2 linked regions of the Persicobacter psychrovividus genome follow. The protein of the gene in region 1 interacts with the protein of each later gene in a pairwise test. Links are inferred from orthologs where the notes say so. Each region holds a gene or a part of one and is shown in the gene's direction. Other genes may lie near its edges. The genes, in order: groL and AABK40_RS01315.

The links.
Region 2: the proteins of groL (region 1) and AABK40_RS01315 interact in binary tests that used the Escherichia coli proteins (3 or more experiments, as listed by UniProt). The link is inferred for Persicobacter psychrovividus from one-to-one orthologs.

What each region holds. Positions count from the first base shown.
Region 1 is NZ_AP025292.1:2,125,416-2,136,857, forward strand. Bases 7,221-10,187 are described here. They hold groL (chaperonin GroEL), read left to right. Parts: upstream 7,221-7,870; coding sequence 7,871-9,505; downstream 9,506-10,187. Other genes in these bases: secG (preprotein translocase subunit SecG), read left to right, coding at 7,221-7,261; AABK40_RS09085 (co-chaperone GroES), read left to right, coding at 7,555-7,833; AABK40_RS09095 (mechanosensitive ion channel), read left to right, coding at 9,705-10,187. Also shown: AABK40_RS09050 (ABC transporter permease), read right to left, coding at 1-656; AABK40_RS09055 (asparagine synthetase B), read left to right, coding at 777-2,045; tRNA (N6-isopentenyl adenosine(37)-C2)-methylthiotransferase MiaB, read left to right, coding at 2,379-3,857; AABK40_RS09065 (sigma-54 interaction domain-containing protein), read left to right, coding at 3,939-5,303; AABK40_RS09070 (LptE family protein), read left to right, coding at 5,358-5,909; AABK40_RS09075 (hypothetical protein), read left to right, coding at 5,993-6,883; more of secG, read left to right, coding at 6,884-7,220; more of AABK40_RS09095, read left to right, coding at 10,188-10,928.
Region 2 is NZ_AP025292.1:303,139-314,486, reverse strand. Bases 4,652-7,524 are described here. They hold AABK40_RS01315 (nucleotide exchange factor GrpE), read left to right. Parts: upstream 4,652-5,723; coding sequence 5,724-6,326; downstream 6,327-7,524. Other genes in these bases: dnaJ (molecular chaperone DnaJ), read left to right, coding at 6,428-7,524; obgE (GTPase ObgE), read left to right, coding at 4,652-5,613. Outside these bases: ispF (2-C-methyl-D-erythritol 2,4-cyclodiphosphate synthase), read left to right, coding at 1-253; AABK40_RS01345 (small multi-drug export protein), read right to left, coding at 498-914; AABK40_RS01340 (calcium/sodium antiporter), read right to left, coding at 1,037-1,990; upp (uracil phosphoribosyltransferase), read right to left, coding at 2,138-2,794; hpt (hypoxanthine phosphoribosyltransferase), read left to right, coding at 3,181-3,708; AABK40_RS01325 (adenylate kinase), read left to right, coding at 3,796-4,371; more of obgE, read left to right, coding at 4,606-4,651; more of dnaJ, read left to right, coding at 7,525-7,582; AABK40_RS01305 (DDE transposase), read right to left, coding at 7,888-9,222; AABK40_RS01300 (ABC transporter permease), read right to left, coding at 9,709-11,010; AABK40_RS01295 (ABC transporter ATP-binding protein), read right to left, coding at 11,010-11,348. UniProt on the Escherichia coli protein: Participates actively in the response to hyperosmotic and heat shock by preventing the aggregation of stress-denatured proteins, in association with DnaK and GrpE. It is the nucleotide exchange factor for DnaK and may function as a thermosensor.

The sequences.
Region 1 (11,442 bases):
TCCAGCGGCAGAACAATTGCCCGATCGACCCCCGAATTTGAGCCCATCGCTCCCTGGGTGTCAAGGACTCCAATCACCCGAAGGCTGGCACCGTAAGCGGTAATGTATTTCCCAATAGGATTGATTTTACTTGCAGACGGAAAAAGCTTGGCTTCAATATCTTTCCCAATAACCACCACGGGCGCCCCATTTTTCAGTTCTCCAGCCGTAAAGTCACGCCCTTTCTTGAAAGGCACCCCCTCAATGGCCAAATAGCCGCCATCGGCACCAATAATCCGAACATTGGGGTTGGTTTTCACAGACTGGTACTTCACCTCCGCATTCCACGTCAGGTAGGCATAAAGGGTCATGTCATCCGCCCCTTTGAAATTTTCCTTGAAAATCTGAAATTCTGAATACTTCACTGGCGGAAACATCTTCCGTGCCTTGCCGTCCTCATTGCCGCGGTTGCCATTATTTACCGACACCACCCGAAAGGTATTTGCCCCGAGGGTACTCAGGTTGCCATCAATACTTGCTTTGATCCCGTCAATAGCCGTAATAATTCCCACCAGGGAACTAATCCCAATCGCAATAATTAAGGCAGTGAGTAAAGAGCGAAAAAGGTTTCCCTGAATAGAGCGTAAACCTTCTTTAAAATTTTCTAAGATTTCCATAGGTTGGTGATAAAAATCAACGTATATATTGGCAAAACACAAGTTATTAGTATCAAATCAAAAACAGAATATTCTTCCACAGAAATATTTAAAAAATTACCTGAACGGCTGCTCTTTCTTATGAAAAAACACTTCCGCATCTTCCTCCTATGCTTTTTATTGCTCAGTACACAAAAAGCCTTCTCCATGTATTTGCTTTTACCCATGGACCAAAAGCAAACCAATCACCTCAAAGCTTATGGCATCGCTTATTGGATGTTGGCCCAGGATCAGGAGATCAACTGGCTCCTGAATTTTCGCGGAGGCAGTTTTTTGGTCAAATACAGTCAGAAGTACGAAAATGAATGTGTCATTCGGGGCGTTTCCTACGAAGTGATCTCCGATGGGCAGTCCAATCAAATCGTTTCAAAATTAGCATCCCCAAACACCAATACGGATGTCATGAAACTTCAGAAACCGCCAAAAATTGCCGTTTACAGCCCAAAAAGTAAGCAACCCTGGGACGATGCCGTCACCTTGGTACTCACCTATGCCGAAATTCCTTACGAGGTTGTTTTTGACGATGAAGTACTGCTGAACGACCTCCCAAAATACGACTGGCTCCACCTGCATCATGAGGATTTTACGGGGCAATACGGGAAATTTTACCGTGCCTACCGCTATCAGTCGTGGTATATTGAGCAACAGAAAGAGTTTGAGGAAGCTGCCCACAAGCACGGGTTCACGAAAGTCTCCCAAATGAAGCTCGCAGTGGTAAAACGAATTCAGGAGTTTGTTGCTGGCGGAGGCTTTTTGTTTGCCATGTGTTCTGCCACCGATACTTTTGATATTGCCCTTGCCGCTGACGGCGTGGACATCTGTGAATCCATGTATGATGGCGACCCTGCAGATCCACATGCACAGCGAAAGCTTAATTTCGCCCCCACTTTTGCCTTTCAGGATTTTAAAATCAACAGAAATCCGATGGAATATGAATTCAGTAATATCGATAATCAAGAAATTGAAAGGGGTTTGTCGGAAAATAATGATTATTTCTCCCTCTTTGAATTTTCAGCCAAATGGGACCCCATCCCAACCATGCTGACGCAAAACCATGTGCGCATTGTGAAAGGCTTCATGGGCCAGACTACTGCTTATAAAAAGAAGCTCATTAAATCGGATGTGGTGGTTATGGGAGAAACCAAATCCATCGATGAGGCACGCTATTTACATGGCGTTTATGGCAAAGGCTTCTGGACTTTCTATGGTGGCCATGACCCTGAGGACTATAAGCACCTCGTTGGAGAGGACCCCACCGATCTGAACCTCCACCCGAATTCCCCAGGCTACCGACTGATTTTGAATAACATCCTGTTCCCTGCCGCCAAAAAGAAGAAGCGCAAAACCTAAATAGACACCAAAAGACAATAGCAATCCGCAGGTTGGAGGCTCCACTTCATTCTGCAGGTTGCCATCAAGCTTGCTTTCTGCATCACCAAACATCCTGTTCCACGCTTTGGAATAGGATTTTTTTTGCCCCTAAAACCTAAGAGCAGGTATAAAAACTGACATTATACTGCAAATTTTTAGTTTCAAATGCCCTGCAAAGTCAAGAATATTGAATTAATGCGATAAATTCCTCTGCCAATCTGTCAGTTCTCCGATCATTTTGTTAATTTTGCAACCTATAATAGGGCACATTTTTTGTTCCTATCACAAAAATTTTAGAACAACAGATTAGAAATGAGCGATATCATTAAAGACCTTGGGGTTTTGGATAACGATGAGCAACACTCTCAAAAAGTGGATGCTACGGCCGTTAAAATCAGCCAAAAAGTAAATCCTGAACGCACAAAGAAAATGTACATTGAAAGTTATGGTTGTCAGATGAACTTCTCGGATTCCGAGATCATCACCTCCATCATGGCTGAAAATGGATATGGTACAACAGATACTTACAAGGATGCTGATGTCATCTTACTGAACACTTGTTCAATCCGTGAGAAAGCTGAAAAAACCATTCGCAAAAGACTCGAGGAATTCAATGCCGTAAAGCGCACAAAACGCGACCTGATGGTAGGTGTGTTGGGTTGTATGGCTGAAAGACTTAAATCTCAGCTCCTTGAAGAGGAAAAAGTGGTGGATTTGGTTGTAGGACCAGATGCTTACCGAGATCTCCCTGCCCTGGTAAGTAAAGTAGAAGATGGCCAAAAAGCCGTAAACACTATCCTTTCCAAAGAAGAAACCTATGCCGACGTTACCCCTGTTCGTCTGAACAGCAACGGACTGACGGCCTTTATCTCCATCATGCGTGGTTGCGATAATATGTGTTCTTTCTGTATTGTTCCCTTCACCCGTGGACGTGAGCGCAGCCGCGACCCGCACTCTATTGTTGCAGAGGCAAAAGACCTTTTCGATAAGGGCTACCGCGAAGTTACTTTGCTTGGCCAGAATGTGGACTCTTACAAATGGGCAAAAGATGTGGACACCAACACCAAGAAAGAGATCAATAAACTTGGCGCCGAAGAGATCGTCAATTTTGCTGACCTGCTGAAAATGGTGGCCGCCGTTTCTCCAGACCTGCGCGTACGATTCTCCACCTCACACCCAAAAGACATTACGGATGATGTGCTTTACGCCATGCGTGATCACGAGAACATCTGTAACTACATTCACCTGCCCGCACAGTCGGGTAACAGCCGTGTGCTGGATTTGATGAACAGAACTTACGACCGTGAGTGGTACATTAATCGTGTGGATGCCATCCGTAGCATTATTGGTGAAGACTGTGGTATTTCTTCAGATTTCATCACTGGTTTCTGTACTGAAACAGAAGAAGAACACCAGGAAACCCTCTCGCTAATGGAATATGTTAAGTATGACTATGCTTATATGTTCTTCTACTCTGAGCGCCCAGGGACTTTAGCGGCTAAAAAGTTTGAGGACGATATTCCTTTGGACGTTAAAAAACGCCGACTTGAGGAAATCATCGCGGTACAAAATGCCTCGTCTTTAGCAAGAAACAAACGCCAGGTTGGGCAGGTACAGAAGGTCTTGGTAGAGAAAATCTCCAAGAAAGACGAAAACCAACTCAGCGGACGAAATTCTGCCAACAAAGTAGTGGTATTCGATAAAGAACATTACAAACCAGGCGACTATGTGATGGTCAAAATCACCGACTGCACCCAGGGAACACTCCTTGGCAAGGCCGTCGAAGCATAATCCCCCTAAGATACAGCGGGCGTAAAACAGCAATCGTTTTACGCCCTTGTTGATTTTTTAAACCCATCTACAATATTTACTATGTCCATATTTTCAGAAGAAGAAATCCAGAGTATCAAACAGCGTTTTGGCATTGTGGGAAACTCCCCACTGCTGAACTATGCCATTCAGGTAGCCATGCAAGTGGCCCCTACCGACATGTCCGTTTTGATTACCGGTGAAAGCGGTAGCGGTAAAGAATCATTTTCCAAAATCATTCATCACCTTTCTTCTCGTAAACATGGTCAGTTTATCGCTGTAAATACCGGCGCCATTCCTGAAGGCACCATCGATTCCGAATTGTTTGGACACGAAAAAGGCGCCTTTACCGGCGCAAGTGATTCCCGGAAAGGCTATTTTGAAGTTACGGACGGCGGAACCATCTTCCTCGACGAAATCGGTGAAATGCCGCTGGGCACACAAGCCCGATTGTTGCGCGTACTGGAGAATGGTGAATTCATCAGGGTTGGCTCTTCAAAAGTGCAGAAAACAAATGTTCGTGTGGTGGCCGCAACCAACGTCAACCTGATTAAGGCGGTAGAAAAAGGCGAATTCCGCGAGGACCTGTACTATCGACTGAATACCGTCCCGATTTTCGTGCCTCCATTGCGTGAACGTGGCAAGGATGCCTTGCTCCTTTTCCGTAAATTCTCCGCAGATTTCGCTGACAAATACCATATGAGCCCGATCTCCCTGGACTATTCTGCGCAGGAAAGCCTGTTACAATACCGCTTCCCTGGTAACATTCGCCAGTTGCGCAATATGGTAGAGCAAATTGCCGTGTTGGAGATGAGCAGAAAAATTGATGCCGAAACCCTGCGGAAATACATCCCTAAAGAAGCACCAAATTTGCCTTCTGTAATTCGCCGTGAAGAAGAATCAACAGAAAAAGAACGGAGCAACTTCGATAGTATGTCAGAAAGGGACATCCTCTATAAAGTACTTTTCGAAATGAGAAAGGATATGGCGGAGATGAAAACGATGCTGCTTGAGATGGGCTATAACAAAACCAGCACAACAAGCACTCCTCCCCCGCCGGTCAACAACAACTTACCCATGCTGGCAGCTCCAGGGCAATTCAGCAACAGCAGTGGCAGCGTTAAAGGGAACGAATACCCGGAGAACAAACCTGCCTATTCGGCCACCTCGTCCGAAAATGCAAAGAACAACGCCATGATGTACCAGGAAGAAGAGGAAGACATGGGCACCTATGAGATTTCGGAAGTAGAGGACATCAGTCATGAACATGCCGGAGAAGAATCCCTGAGCATCGAAAAGACAGAAAAAGACCTTATTATCAAGGCTTTGCGAAAAAATAACAACAAAAGACGGTATGCGGCACAAGATTTGGGAATCTCTGAACGCACCTTATATCGCAAGATTAAACAATATGAAATTGACCAATAATTATTTTCATCCATTTCTATTGTGTATCATTACCACGATAATTTTTAACTATTCATGAATATCTTTCGACGTTTTATATTCAGTCTCCTCCTGATCAGCGGATGTACCCTGTGCTTTTCAGGTTGCGGGTTTTACACCTTCACGGGTGCATCTATTGATTACTCCAAAGTAAAAACCGTATCTATCGGCAATTTTTACGATGAGTCCAACACGGGGCCGGCGAACCTGTCACAGGATTTTACCAATGCCATCAGAGATTATTTTCAGCAAAATACATCACTGGCATTAGTGGATGAAGATGGTGACCTGCAAATCCAGGGGGTAATCTCTGGCTACAGATTCTCGCCACAGGCACCACAATCGGGCGGTAACACCAACCTCGAAGGGGCCGATGCCGCAGGTTTGGAACGACTGACAATCTCCGTTAAGGCTGATTATATCAATACCACCGATGACACCTATAATTTCGAGAATAAAACCTTCTCGTTTTACGATGATTACAACCCCAACACCCAAGACCGAACCGCTGCCGAGCAACAGTTAATCCCGACCATTACAGACCAAATTATTTTGGATATCTTTAATGCCTCTGTCGCCAACTGGTAGTATTTGTAATTTATAGATAAAAAAATGACTTGTTTAAAGTACTATTTTATTCTATATTTTAGTGTCCACTTAAAAATTAGCGAGTGAAACTTTCTACATTTCATCATTTGCTCTATCATCTCGATACAGCTACCCTCTCGGAAATCACCGATCTACAGGATCTGAGTGAACAATACCCCTATTGTTCTCTTTACAAAATCCTGATGGCAAAGGTGGCGAAAGAAAATGATGGCTTAGATTATCGTGAAATGCTGCAGAGCGCGGCCCTGAGAAGCCCCGATCGAAAACACCTCAAAAAAGTACTTGATGAAAAAAACATCACAGCCTTTTATAATAATAACACGATAACCGATAACAATAACAATATTGAATGGGCTGCTGAAGACAAAATTGCAGATCAACGCAATATTGTACATCAAGAATGTAGAAAAAACAGTAATAATCCACTAAATTTACTGACTACTCAGCAACGGAAAGATCCCGAAGAACAATTTGAGGATCTAAATACCGATGATGCCGAGGGGATTGCCGAACAAATTCATGGGTATTTGGAAGAATACTTACGTGTGAAAGCACAATATGACGAAACACAGCAAATGCCTGAAGTAAAACCCGCTGAGGAAAAATCATCGATTACGGAATCAGAAGAAAAATTGGTGGAACAAAAAATAATGACCGATAGAGACCATCTACTGCGTGAGCAGGAGGATCTTATCGACCGCTTTATAGCCAACGGGCCGTCGGTGCGCCGACCAGTAAGCCCAACTCAGGAAAGTCCCAAAGCTGTGGACCTTGCTGAGTACAGTACTCGAATGAGTACGGAACTTTATACAGAAAATCTGGCGAGGATCATGGAGCGTCAGGGAAATTTATCCGAAGCAAAGAAGATTTACAAGGCTTTGATTTGGAAATTTCCCGATAAAAAAGCTTACTTTGTGAATTGCATTGAAAAACTACATAATCTTAGAAAATAAATGTTTACTGTTTTAATTGGAGTGATCATCGTTGCAGCAGTATTGCTGGTTGTGGTTATCTTGGCGCAAAACCCTAAAGGTGGAGGATTATCTTCACAGTTTGGCGGCTCAAGCACCTCTCAGATCATGGGGGTAAAGAAAACCACAGATTTTTTGGAAAAAATCACTTGGGGATTGGCAATTGGTATTGTTGTGCTAACCCTTGCTACTCACTTTTTTATTGGTGAGCAAAGAACTACAGGAGGAAATACCTTCAACAGCCCTAATGTAGAAAAAGCAATTCAGTCAGCTCCGGCGACTCAACTGCCTCAGGCACCTGCTGAAACACCAGCAAGTGACGATGCAGCAGCACCGGCACAAGAAGCACCGGCAAATTAATTTTGCTGATAAAACACACTCTTCACTGAAGAGCGGAAAGCGCTGTTCCTATTCGGGACAGCGTTTTTTTTATGCCCAAAAAAACCACCACCCCCGCAGCTAAAAAATGGCAGGTGATCTGCCATCAACATCCATCAGCTATGTCATTTTTTCAAGCCTGTCAGTGCCACAACCCACCCGATGATGGTATTTATAAGTCAATTTGTCACAAATAAAGACGGCTTATAAATTGGCACATTCTATGTTCAAATTATGTTCGAAAATGTTTTAATTTTTAAACAGTAATAACAGAAATGTCTAACGTAACCATTAAACCTCTTGCGGACCGCGTGCTTGTGGAAGCCGCTGCCGCTGAAACGACAACAGCATCAGGAATTATCATCCCTGACACTGCCACTGAAAAACCATCTCAGGGTACTGTAGTGGCTGTTGGCCCAGGAAAAAAAGATGAGCCTTTAACGGTAAAAGTTGGCGATAGTGTATTGTATGGCAAATATGCCGGCACAGAGATCACTCACGAAGGCAAGCAATATTTGATCATGCGTGAAGCTGACATCTTCGCTATTATTTAATCTGTTTTTTTCATTTTAATTCTAAAATCCATACATCATGGCTAAAGATATTTTATTCCACGCTGATGCGCGTGAAAAGCTAAAAAAAGGTGTTTCAGTAATTGCTGATGCTGTAAAAGTAACTTTGGGACCTAAGGGCCGCAATGTAATCCTTGACAAAAAATTCGGTGCGCCATCAGTAACCAAAGATGGTGTTTCTGTTGCCAAAGAAATTGAATTGGAAGATTCAGTAGAAAACATGGCAGCGCAGTTGGTAAAAGAAGTTGCTTCTAAAACTGCTGACATGGCAGGTGACGGAACCACAACAGCCACTGTCTTGACACAGTCGATCTTTGAAAGCGGTATCAAAAACGTAGCAGCGGGCGCCAACCCAATGGACCTTAAGCGTGGTATCGACAAAGCTGTTGCTTTGATCATCGAAGATTTGAAAAAAACTTCAAAAGCAATCACTTCTTCTGAAGAGGTTGCACAGGTGGGTACAATCTCTGCCAACAACGATAAAGAAATCGGTACGATGATCGCGGAAGCGATGGATAAAGTGGGTAAAGACGGTGTAATTACTGTTGAAGAAGCCAAAGGTACTGAAACAGAAGTAAAAACGGTAGAAGGTATGCAATTCGACCGTGGATACCTTTCTCCATATTTTGTAACCAATACCGAAAAAATGGAAGTGGCGATGGAGTCCCCTTACATTTTGATTTACGACAAAAAAATCGGCAGCATGAAAGAATTGCTACCTGTTTTGGAAGCCGTAGTGCAAACAGGTAAAGGTTTGGTCATTGTTGCTGAGGACATCGAAGGTGAAGCTTTGGCGACTTTGGTTGTGAACAAAATGCGTGGTTCTTTGAAAATCGCTGCTGTAAAAGCACCAGGTTTCGGCGACCGTCGCAAAGCAATGTTGGAGGATCTTGCGGTACTGACAGGCGGTACGGTAATTTCTGAAGAGCGTGGTTACAAACTGGACGCAGCAACCATCGATATGTTGGGTACTGCTGAGAAAGTAAACATCGACAAAGACAACACGGTAATCGTTAATGGTGCTGGTAACAAAGAGCTTATCCAGGCGCGTATCAACGAGATCAAAGTTCAGATCGAAAACACTTCTTCAGACTACGATAAAGAGAAATTGCAAGAGCGTTTGGCTAAATTGGCTGGCGGTGTGGCAATTCTTTACATCGGTGCTGCTACTGAAGTAGAGATGAAAGAGAAAAAAGACCGTGTAGATGATGCATTGCATGCAACGCGTGCTGCTGTTCAGGAAGGAATCGTTCCTGGTGGTGGGGTTGCTTTGATCCGCGCATCGAACGTTCTTGATGGTGTTGAAGGCGAAAACGAAGATCAAACTACAGGTATCAACATTATCCGTCGTGCAATTGAGGCGCCTTTGCGTACTATCGTTGCCAATGCTGGCGGAGAAGGTTCTGTCGTTGTTCAAAAAATTCGCGAAGCGGAAGGTGACTTCGGTTACAATGCCCGTGACGACAAATACGAAGCAATGGTAGCTGCTGGTATCATCGACCCAACGAAAGTAACGCGTTTGGCTTTGGAGAATGCAGCCTCAATCGCTTCATTATTATTGACAACAGAATGTGTTGTTGCTGATCGTCCTGAAGAAGGTGCTGGCGCACCAGCTATGCCTCCAATGGGTGGCGGCATGCCAGGCATGATGTAATAAACACATCAAAAAAGCATATTATTTTAAAGGCCAGTTATTTGACTGGCCTTTTTTTATATCCCATATCATCAGCCAATAGTCCAATTCATCACTATTTAGGGCATAAAGGCAAAGGTTCTTTCATTTTTTACAAGACGACATAACCAAATAGCCCCAAGAAAAGGTTAAGACCATAGATTATACACAAACTATAACTATGAAAAACTATATTGACCGTTTTCTCGACCCTATGCTCTCTGGGCTTGGTGGAGTTGTCCCTTCGGTTGTAGGGGCTATTATTGTACTCATTGTGGGTTTTTTGATTGCCAAGGCCATCAAATCAGTCCTTAAAACGATCCTCAGCAAATCCAGGCTTGATGAAAGAATCAACAAGCGGACAAAAAGTGGTAATTTCAATATTGAAAACACCATTGCAAACATCGTCTATTACCTCATATTAGTCTATGTGCTGCTACTTGTCCTGGACATGATGGGCGTACGGGGTGTTTTGGCGCCACTACAGGGCATGTTCAATGAATTCATTCAGTTTATCCCGAGAATTCTTGCCGCGGGCATCATCGGTTTTGCAGGCTATATTATTGCCTCCATTGCCAAGGAAGCTGCTGGCCTGCTTACAGGAGGACTTGATAAATTATCCGCAAAAATTGGCGTAAAGTCTTCTTTCGATTTCACCAAAGTGGTGCGTCAGATCGTTTTCCTGATAGTCTTTATTCCAATTTTGATCATTGCGCTGGACAGCCTGAAAATGGAAGTCATTTCTGGTCCTGCAACAGAAGCTTTATCTACCCTACTCGGTGCGATTCCTAACATTATTGCAGCGGCGATTATTTTAGCCCTGTTCTTTATCGGAGGTCGATACATCTCAAAAATCATTGAAAGTTTAGCCGCAAATTTGGGCATCGACCAAATGGCCAATAAAGTGGAAGGCATTCAGTACATTTCCCAGAAAACAGCAATCAGTAAGATCATCGGTAACCTGGTCTTTTTCTTCATTGCTTTCAGCGGTACAATTGCAGCAATCGAGAAGCTGCAATTCATGCAACTCTCTGCCATTCTAAGCGAATTACTTGAACTTTGTGGGCATATCTTCTTTGGCCTGATCATTCTCGGTGTAGGTACCTGGATTGCCTCCATCGCTTATAAGATGCTGAGCAAAAATCAGGAGAACAAATTCGTCGCTTCCATTGCACGTGCAGGAATCATCGGCCTGTTCCTGGCTATTGGTTTACGTCAGATGGGCATTGCAGACGAAATCGTTAATTTAGCCTTTGGGCTTACCCTTGGCGCCATTGCAGTAGCCATTGCACTATCCTTTGGTATTGGTGGCCGCGAAGCCGCTGGCAAGCTGATGAACGACTGGGTGGAGAAATACCGCAACAGTAAGGGTGGCAATAATGAAGGACCTAAAAAATTACATTAAAGCATCATGCAATGCACACACCGATAAAAATGGCTATTGATCACTCCCTTTTTAGCCACATCAATGAGGTGCATTGTTTTGTAAAAAGGAAAGATGTTACACGCTAAAGCCTTCATTGTATTACAAGAGGTCTTTGGGAAAACGTTTTAACAAAATCATTCCTTTACATCAAATAGTAAATTGATGACCATTAAAAAAGGCTGCCTTATTTTGGCAGCCTTTTGCTATTCTTCACGAATAGAATTATCCTGAATGTCATCAATTCCTCTTAACTCGACATCAAAAGAGAACATGTTCTTAAAGTCCTCTCCAGTGTCTTCCATATCTTCATCCTCCACATCATAATACCACACCACACTTACCGAAGTATTGGAAGGGTGCCCCTCTTCAAGCATCTTGAGCATATCCACAAAACACTTGCTTGAACTCGTATTCATGTATTAGAGCTGAAATACCACCTTGGTTTTTTCGGGCGGATTTTGAAGGTAAATCTTCAGCCACGTCGTCACCTTTG
Region 2 (11,348 bases), 1.8 Mb from region 1 along the record:
GATTCTTTTAGCTGAAGTCATGAAGCTCATCAGGGAAAAGGGTTATGAAATTGGTAACATTGACTCGACCATCTGTTTGGAGCAACCGAAAGTCAACCCGCATATTCTTGAAATGCAAAAAGTGCTTGCCGAAGTGATGGGCATAGAAGAGGAAGACCTTTCGATTAAGGCAACAACGACTGAAAAGATGAGTTTTGTAGGCCGTGAGGAGGGAATCTCTGCTTACGCGACGGTACTGATTCAGAAGGCTTAATTGACCTAAATACGGAGGCTGTTGCATAACGGTCAATGGAGAATCAGTATCCAAATTTTTTCCCGTTACATATATCCATCGGGTTAAAACCCGAAGCTATTAAAAGATGTGTCTTCAGCCCATAAGTCATGAAAAGGCTTTTTGCAATAGACCTGGAATTCATTCTATGGTCAAAATAGGCGAGCGCAAATTTTATTTGGTGTAATAAATTGCAAACACTGTTGTGTGCCTGCCATCTTCCACCCTAAAGCAGACTGTGCACCACATAACTGAGACTCAGGCTCCAAAATACGGATGAAATAAACATGTAGGCCCATAGTTTTGGGCGCGAGGCACCCATCAGCGCAGCAAGTAAAGTACCAACTATTGGGCTGAAAAATACGGGGGTAAGGAAAGCAACACCCCAAAGCCCGAAGGTCTTCCAGATGAAGACAAAACGACGACTCCTCGGTGAGAATTTTTTCTTGCCAAGGAGTTTTTTTCGCTGCATAAATCTGCGCAGCTGCAATCCGAAAAAGGAAATAATCACGACGGAGGTCATCATCCCGAGTACACTCAAGGCAACGGTTTCCCAATAAGTCAGGCCAAGTGTTGAACCCAGGGCGGGCCCACCAATAAACTTGATCATACTGATCAGATAGACAGGTATATACTTACTCATTGCTACAATCTCCACATGATCACAACGGCCACAACTCAGGATTGGTTATCCCTATGTCGATTAATCGGACAGTTTGAAAAAAATCATGAGAAACGGCCTTTTTGATCTTCGTTTACCGCAATTTATACCAACACCAAAACGGTATAAGTAATATATAACCCCAGCAGAATAGCGCCATCCACACGGCTGATTTTTTTGCCCAGCCACATCATCGGCAAAACCACCAGGGTAATGGCCAGCATCCAAATCATGTCGTTGGAAATAAAAGCCTGCTGTACATGAATCGGGTGAATCATGGAAGTGATCCCGAGGATACAAAGAATATTGAAAATATTGGAGCCCAGTAAATTCCCCAAAGCCAGGTCAACCTGCTGCTTGCGTGCGGCAATAACTGAGGTCACCAACTCGGGCAGGCTCGTTCCCAGCGCCACTACGGTCAGTCCAACAACCCGCTCGGGCACTTCAAAGTACAATGCAATCGCCTGCGCACCACCCACAAAGAAATCTGACCCAAAATACAAGCCAATTCCACCGACGAGTATCCACATAAGATCCGTAAATATACTGCCCGTAATTCCCTGCTCCAGTACTTCAGCCACTTCCTCAGGAACGTGTGGGTTTCGTTTTGCATCCACCATCTGATAGGCTAAATAGGCGATCAGGCCTGCAAAAAGAACAGCGCCCTCCACCAGGCTCAGCATGCCACCATGCACCAGTACAAAAAGCAGTAAAGAAGCGACAAAGGTTACGGGCCAATCGATTCTCATGGTCTTTTTATCCACCATAATCGGACTGATCAGGGCGGTAATTCCCAAAACCAATGCCAGGTTACAAATATTGGAGCCCACCACATTTCCCATCGCTAAATCGGGACTGCCACGGAATGCCGCCTGCACAGAGACCAGCAACTCGGGTGCTGAGGTGCCAAAGGCAATGACCGTCAGCCCAACGACCATCGGCGAAATCTTGTAGCGTAATGCCAAAGTAGAGCCTCCTTTAACCAGGTAATGCCCTCCGGCGATCAGTAATACCAGCCCTCCGATCAAGGATAAAATATTGATTAACATTGGATTCATAGAAAACCTAAAAAGTAATACGGTTGTATAAGACTACAATATTAGTAAAAAGACCTTAAAGCGAAGAGCAATGCAGTGAATAAAAAAAAGCAGACCGATGTGCGACCATCAATCTGCTTTTTCTTAAAAATCACCTTTTTTAAAGGCTTAATCCTTGGACCCGAATGCCAAATCGCCTGCGTCTCCCAAACCAGGGATAATGTAAGATTTTTCATTCAGGTGGCTGTCCTCTGCACATAACCATACCGAGCAACGGTCACCCATACGCTCTTTCACATAAGCAACCCCTTCAGGTGCGGCAATAATCGCAACAATATGAATTGATCGAGGATTTCCCTTTTCAATCGCTTTCTCGATCGAATCTACCAGCGAACGGCCCGTTGCAAGCATTGGGTCTACGATAATCAAATCACGACCTTCCAGGTTAGGGTAAGCCGCATAGCCCAAATCAATCTCGAAACCATCTTCGGCATCAGGGTTTGGTGTACGGTATGCACCAATAAAACCACTCGAGGCCTGGTCGAGGATATTCATAAAACCATTGTAAAACGGCAGGCCTGCACGAAGCACGGTCATTAGGATAGGCTGCTTTTCCAGCATCGGTATCTCGCTCTCACCCAATGGTGTTTTGACCGTCTTGGTAACATACGGCAGGTCTTTGGAAACCTCATAGGCCATCAATTCCCCAAGGCGTTCAATATTTCTGCGGAAGCGCATGGTATCCTTCTGAATATTTTCATCACGCATCTCTGCCAGAAAATGGTTGGCAACCGACGATTCACTATTTAATCTAAAAATCTTCAAAACAAGCGTATTTATTTTATCATTAAATCCTTTGCAAATATAGCTATTTAACTTGATTTACACTCAGCTGTTTCTAATCATAAATTGAAAGATTTTAAGAATCAGAATCATTCACAAAATCTGTAATAATTATTAAAATTCCTGTTAATTATATCAATTCACTGCTCAAAAATAAAAATTCAACTGAATAACATGATATATATCAGCAAACAAAAGCATCTTAATGATTGAATAACAAGCCTAAAGGATAGATCAAGCAATGATTCACTTTATCAAAAAAAACAGCTTTTTATCGGTGCAGGGTTTCAATACTGAAATGAAGCTATTATATTTGCTTGCCCTTAAGCTCATTAAGGGCTTTTTTATTTTATAAAAATTTCAAGGTGATGATTGTAAAAGACAAGGCATTCAAGATGTTTATAGATGAGGAGCAATTGGCTCAAGGCATCGAGAAATTAGCGCAACAAATCAATAAGGACTACGAGGGCAGAAAGCCTATTTTCTTGGCAGTACTGAACGGGTCTTTCATGTTTGCTGCCGACTTGTATCGTCAAACAAATTTAGAATCTACAATATCATTTATTAAGCTGGCCTCTTACGAGAGCATGAACTCTACAGGTTCTATTAAAGAATTGGTGGGTTTGCAAGGTTCTCTTAAAGGAGAAGATGTAGTGATCATCGAAGATATCGTAGACACTGGCAACACCTTGGAGCATATCATGAACCTTTTGAATGACAAAGGAGTGAAATCTGCTGAGATCGCCACGCTGCTTTATAAGCCTGAAGCTTACAAAAAAGATATTCCTGTAAAATATGCCGCATTCGAGATCCCCAACAAATTTGTGGTTGGATATGGTCTGGATTACGATGGCCTGGGACGTAACCTCCCAGCTATTTATCAGCTTGCGGAATAAAAAATTCATTTTTTTAAGGAGTTAATCTCCGAGAGATTTTTAACTTCATACCGAAATAACAATTTCATAATTTAAATTTTTACACTTATGCTTAATATCGTTCTGTTCGGCCCTCCTGGTGCAGGTAAAGGAACTCAGTCAGAGTTAATGATTGAAAAATATGGTTTGTTACACATCTCTACAGGAGACCTTTTCCGCAAACACTTAGGCGAAGGAACTGAACTGGGCAAATTGGCCAAAAGCTACATGGACAACGGTAACCTTGTTCCTGATAAAGTAGTGATTGATATGGTTGATGATCGCCTGAAAGAGGTAACGGACGCTAAAGGAATCATCTTTGATGGCTTCCCGCGTACTGTGGCACAGGCAGAAGCATTGGATACGCTGATGAATGGCAAAAACACGCCTATCAGCGGGATGATCGCCTTGGAGGTAGAAGATCAAGAATTGAGAAACCGCATTTTGGAGCGTGGTAAATCTTCAGGACGCGCGGATGATCAAAGCATTGATAAAATTAACAATCGCATCAGTGTATATAAAGCGGAGACTTTGCCCGTTGCCGAGTATTACAACAAGCAAGGCAAATTGGCAAGCATCAATGGTGTTGGCTCTATTGAGTCTATCTTTGGCAACATCTGCGAAGCGGTTGAAAAACTTCAATAATTTCCGTCAGAAATAAACATTGCTGACTTTACAGCCCTTTCCTTAGTGGATAGGGCTGTTTTTTTTTGCGGAACAGTTTTTGATTCTGATAAAACATTACCCTTAAAATAGTTAGCAACAAAGCAGGTGACCAAACAGGGAAGATCACCGAAATTTTGGTAACTTGCGGGTTAATTATGCGTTCTGCAACGGCTGAGCGTATCAAATCAAGAAAAAGCACTTAGTTATACATATATGTCAGCTTCAAACTTTATCGATCACGTTCGATTATGCTCCCGTTCCGGCAAAGGCGGTTCCGGTGCAATAAGTTTCCGTAGAGAAAAACACGTTCCCCGCGGGGGACCAGATGGTGGTAATGGTGGCCGTGGTGGTCACGTTATCGTTCGGGGAAACTCCCAATTATGGACATTGCTGCATTTGCGTTACCGCAAGCACATTATCGCTGGAGTTGGAGAATCTGGCGGAGGCATGCGTTCTAGTGGAGCTCAGGGAAAAGATGAAATCATCGAAGTACCATTGGGGACGATCATCCGTGATGCTGAAACCAATGAAATCCGTGCAGAAATCACCGAACATGATGAGGAAATCATCATTACCCCCGGTGGGCGAGGTGGCCTCGGCAACGAGAATTTCAAAACGGCAGTAAATCAAACTCCACGCTTTGCACAGCCTGGCGAACCAGGAATGGAAGAGTGGCTGGTTTTGGAGCTGAAACTTTTGGCTGATGTGGGCCTTGTAGGCTTCCCAAATGCCGGAAAATCCACCCTTCTTTCCAGTATTTCAGCCGCGCGCCCTGAGATTGCAGACTACCCATTTACCACTTTGGTGCCTAACCTTGGGGTGGTTTCTTATTACGACAACCGCTCATTTGTAATGGCCGATATTCCTGGAATTATCGAAGGAGCGGCAGAAGGAAAAGGGCTTGGCTTGCGATTTTTACGCCATATTGAGCGTAACTCCATGCTGTTGTTCATGATTCCTGCAGATACCGAGGATGTGCAAGAAGAGTACCGCGTATTGCGTGGTGAACTTGAGCAGTACAACCCAGAACTGCTGGATAAACACCACATTCTGGCCATCACCAAAACCGATATGCTGGATGAGGAAATGATGGAGGAATTCAAAGAAGATCTTCCTGAAGGAGTAAAAACACTCTTTATTTCATCAATTACACAAACTAACTTAGATCAATTAAAAGATGCTATCTGGCAAGGGCTGAATGCTCCTGAAGATGACAAATAGCTCATTTTGGCAGATTTATGTCAGTCATTTTAGACAATTTGACATATTTCTCCAATTGGCAAATTAATTGAGATAAGAATTCATGTAGATAATTTAACCATTTTTTAGTAATGGCAGAAAATACTGTAAACGAAGAGGAAAAAAACGTACAGGGCGAAGAAACTACAAAGGAGCAAGTAGAGCAACCTGTAGCGGAAAACGAAACCACTCAAGAGGAAAACACTGAAGCACCTCAAGAGGAAGTACAAGAAGAAGTTGCTGAAGTCGATGCTTTAAAGGCCGAGGTTCAGGAGCAAAAAGACAAGTATTTGCGTCTGTATTCTGAATTTGACAACTTCCGCCGCCGTACGGCAAAAGAAAAATTGGACTTGGTACAAAATGCCAACGAAAAATTGATCGGTGAGCTGTTGTCTGTTGTTGATAACTTTGATCGTGCAAACGACAATTTCAACGAAGAAATGGATGCCAAATCTGTTCATGAAGGTGCAGTATTGATCTCTAAAAATTTGAAATCAATCTTGGAAAAGTTCGGACTGACTCCCATTGAAACGGAGAAGGGCGACGCCTTCGATACGGACATTCATGATGCGATTACGGAAATTCCTGTTCCCGAAGAGGAGCTAAAAGGCAAGGTTTTCGACGTAGTTGGTAAAGGATATAAGCTTAACGACAAGGTCATTCGCTTCGCGAAGGTTGTTGTGGGCGCAAAATAAATTTAAAAAGAATCGAGTTTTAGTCGGTTGCACTTCAGGGCACAGGGTCAATATCCTTTGCCCTGAAATGCACCACTTACGCTTTAATCCATATTTAGCAAATGGCCAAAAGAGATTATTACGAGGTATTAGGGCTGCAAAAGGGCGCTTCCGAAGCGGAAATCAAGAAAGCATACCGCAAGGTAGCGATCAAGTATCACCCTGATAAAAACCCTGATAACCCAGAGGCAGAAGAAAAATTTAAGGAAGCAGCTGAGGCTTATGAAGTCCTTAGTGATGCTCAGAAACGTCAGCGTTACGACCAGTTCGGCCACCAGGGAATGGGTGGCGGAGGCTTCGGCGGTGGCGGAGGCATGAATATGGACGACATCTTCTCGCAATTCGGAGACATCTTCGGTGGCGGCGGTGGCAGCCCATTCGACAGCTTCTTCGGTGGCGGTGGTGGCGGAGGCGGACGTCCTCGTCAGCGTCGTGGCACCAACTTGCGCATCAAACTCAAGCTAACGCTTGAAGAGATGGCACATGGTGTAGAGAAGAAAATCAAGGTGAAGCGCCAGGATGCATGTAACAGCTGTGGCGGTAACGGGTCAAAGAATGGCTCATCACTTCGCACTTGTCCTACCTGTCAGGGTACGGGACAGGTTCAGAAGATCGTCAATACCATGTTGGGGCAAATGCGTTCAGCATCTACTTGTCCGAACTGTAACGGCTCGGGACAAATGGTAGATCAGCACTGCGACAGTTGTCGTGGGGCAGGTGTTGAAACCAAAGAGGAGGTCATCACGGTAAAAATCCCTGCAGGGGTTTCTGAAGGAATGCAATTGTCCATGAGCGGCAAAGGTAATGCGCCTAAAGGTGGTGGAATTCCTGGTGATTTACTGATCGTAATCGAAGAGATTCCACATGAGTCACTGAAGCGTGAAGGTAACAATGTTGTTTATGAATTGTACGTGAACTTCGCTGATGCTGCTTTGGGAACACACGTTGAAGTACCAACGATTGATGGTAAAGTGAAGATCAAGATCGAGGAAGGCACACAATCAGGCAAGATTCTTCGCCTGAGAGGTAAAGGTTTCCGCGACATCAATGGCTATGGCACAGGCGATCAGTTGATTCATGTTAATGTCTGGACACCTCAGCATTTGTCTAAAGAGGAAAAAGAGATGCTTGAAAAACTGCGCACTGCCGACAACTTCCAGCCAGACCCAGGCAAGAAAGAAAAAGGCTTCTTCGAAAGAATGCGTGAGTTCTTTTAATAGAAACTGATCAATAGAAATACAAAACAGCCCTTACATTTAGTTGTAAGGGCTGTTTTTTTATGTAATGAATTTCCGGTTCGTCTGTAAACACCCTAAATCCACCACGATCAGAATAAAATTTGGTTATGGTGGATTTTGTTTTTTCTAACTTTCTAATAATAGTACAATTCACAAGTTGGTAAACCTACATTTGTGTAGAATTACCGGGTTAATACATTATAAATCAGGTGGTTAAAAAAGTATAAGCATAGCAATCCCCTTCAAGCTTTTTACAGCTTGTTCGATCTTAAAATAAAATTCAATTAGGCTACCTTATTTTGACTTAAATAGCGGGCATTCGAAGCGAAGACCCCTGTGTAAACCATCAGCATTTGGATCTGTGGGTTTCGAGCTGTAATCTTCTTCAATGCATAGCTTTCTTTATGGTTACCAAATGCTCCCTCCATGACGGTATTCCGCGCATTAGATAAGGCTTTCACCAATGTATCTTTTTGCTTGTCAGGGTCTTTTGGTTTAGGACCTTTCCTCGGAAAGCAGGTGATAATACCCTTGTTCGTACTGTAAGTCCTGTTTTTATTATTAGCATATAGCTTATCGGCACCAGCGCAATTCACCTCCCCAAAAAACGCTGTATGCTTCTGAATGGTCTTTTGATATCGGACACCTTCATGGAAAGCGCAGAAATCCATATGTTCGATATAGCTGATACCTGATACTGAAACCATATGAACTTTCAGACCATACTCGACGGGCTTATTTTCCTTGCCTCGAACGATCGGACGAATATGTGGCTGAGCGAAGCTTACAATTCGATCGGGAATACTCGAAGGAGGGTTTGATAAGAAGTGTTTTTGCTCCTTTAGTATTCGTTGGCACATATTAAAAATGGCTGTTTCGCGGTCAGCCAAAAGTTTCGTTCCACTATTTTCAGTCCTAATAATTAGAAATTGCCCCAATAATTTCTCCAACAGGTAAACCAAGCTTCGCCTGCGTTTTAGGTTTTTCTTATGAGATCTTTTCTTCTTTTTCTGATAGTTGAGTTGTTTCTTCCGCTGATCATTGAACCGACTTCGAGGCATAGGAATCTTCAGGGCTTTACACCATAACTTCATCTGATTATGAACCCAACATATTGTGTCCCAGAGCAATTTGACTCTTGTAGGATTTTTGATTTTAACTTCATAACAGGTGGCATCCATTAGAATTGCTCCTACATTTTCAAGGTCATCTTTGAATGAACTAAGCATATTCTGCTGTAAAAGATCAAAATCAATATGCTCTCCAACTATCTTTTTCACCCGAGAAACATAGCCGTGTTCTTTGATTGTGTAGTTATCAGAAAACTGGCGAAAGCAGAACATCTGCAAAGCCCAATCTGTATTTATCCGTTCACGAAGTTGCTTGTCAGACATACCATTCATGCATGAACTCAGAAAAACCAAGGCGATCATTCCTTTCTTAGAAAGGTGCGCCGGCCGGCCAGTTTGATGCTCAGGATCCGGTAAAAGTGAAGCTAACTCATCAAATGGTAGTTCTTGATGAATTTGACCAAGCTTGGAATCTTTAAAAATCCACCACCTTGGGGATAAAGTTAATTCTTTGGGAAAAATTGAGGTTTGATGATATTTATTTGGCATCTTTAAATCAGTTTAAAAAAGAATACCCCAAAAATCGCCATTTTTGACGAGATTTGGGGTTATTTTTTGTCTTTTACTGACTTAAAACCACTGAATATCTATTAGTTAGATGTTTTCAGATAGACCGAATTTCAAAACGCACTTTGACTGCACTACTCCCCACTAAGTTTGTCCTATCAACAAAACTTAATTCTACATATGAAAAATTTGATTATCCTATTAGGTATTGCACTTCCTTTAGTGTTAAACTCGTGCGACGAGCCACATAGACACCCGAAGAGTTACTACGTTGACAAATTAAATCATACATTTATGTCTACAGATCAACAATTAGAAATTATCAGACAAGCCAAAGAAGATGGGTGGGATCTTCATTATATGTCTCCGGTGGCACATTACTATTAAAAACCGGAACTGATATAGAACGAAAAAAGGCTACCTTCAAAACCGAAAGTAGCCTTTTTTGTATTTAATCAAAACTCAAAATCAATACTTCATCCGTGCCCATTTGAGCAATACCCGATAATTCACTTTTGAGCCGTTCATCAGAATTCCGATGCGGTAAATGCGGGCAGCCAACCAGGTGGTGAATATAAAACCGCCAACGAGTAAAATCATTGAAAGGGCCAATTGCCAGATTGGTACGCCAAAAGGAACGCGCATCATCATCACGATCGGTGAGGTGAAAGGGATCATCGACATCCAAAAAGCAAAAGTGCCGTGCGGATCCTGAATCACGACCGTCAGAGAAATAATAGCGAACAGCAAAGGCATACTCAGCGGAAACATGAATTGCTGATAGTCACCATCCTGATCTACGGTAGAACCTACTGCGGCGAACAATGCGGCGTATAGCAGGTAGCCACCAAGGAAATAGAAGATAAAGGAGAAGGCGATCAATCCAAAGTTCATCGTCATGAGTGCATCCATCATTTGCGGCACACCATCAGCTGTTGCAGCCACCATGGCAGGGTCGGCCATCGCGGGAGCACTTGGCCCTACGCTCACACCCGTCAGGATGGCAATCAGGGTGGTCAGCCCGAAGGAAAGCACGATCCAGATCAAAAACTGGGTAAGCACCACGCCTGCTACCCCAATAATTTTCCCCATCATCAGTTGAAAAGGTCGCACAGAAGAGATGATCACCTCCACAATACGATTGGACTTCTCTTCAATCACCCCACGCATCACCTGCGTTCCATACAGAAAGATGAAGAAGTAAATCATGAAAGCACCGATATAACCAATCACCGTTGCCGCCTCCGAATGGCTTTCGGCTTCATCACCATCAGGGGTAACATTCACCGTTCGGATACCTACCGAAGGATTCAACTTCGCCAGCCACTCCTTTGACAAGCCCGATTCTTTCAGCTTCTCTTCCTGCAATTTCTGCGAAACCACCTTGCGGATTTGCTGCTTCAAAGAAATACCAGGATTCACTTCAGAGAAATACATCAGGTTCACATCCTCGCCCTTAGCAAGCCTTGGAATCAACAATAATCCGTCATAATCACCCGCTTCAAGCTCTTCCTTGGCATCCTCCACACTCAACTTTTCATAGACAAACGCCACATCACTTGATTTATTTTCCGTGAAAGCCTGCGCAAACATACCCGATTGATCAATCACATGCACCGTCTTGCTTTCCGGTCCGCTTTGTGCCAACCAAATCGGCACTGCCCACATGGCTACAAACAACAACGGCCCCAAGAGGGTCATCACCACAAAAGACTTTTTCCGCACACGGGTCAGATATTCCCGCTTTATAATTAACAATACCTTATCCATTAGACCGATTTTTCATTAGCCGAAGCAGGGCTAACGTGTTGAATAAATATTTCACTCATCGAAGGAATGATTTCCTCGAAATGTACCACGGGCACCTGGTCAATGACCAGTTTCAGCAAATCATTGCCTTTTTGTTCCTCCTTAAGCTGAAACAATGTTTCATGCTGCCCATGCGCTAAAGGTTGCTGATGAAGCACCTCAAAAGGGCTCGTCAATTGTACGGGGCTCTCGGTAATCAACTGATAACGGTTGCCCTTATGGGCTTTCTTCACCTCCCACTTGTTGCCTTCCAATACCTTTTCCGACTTATTGATCAGTGCAATATCATCACATAATTC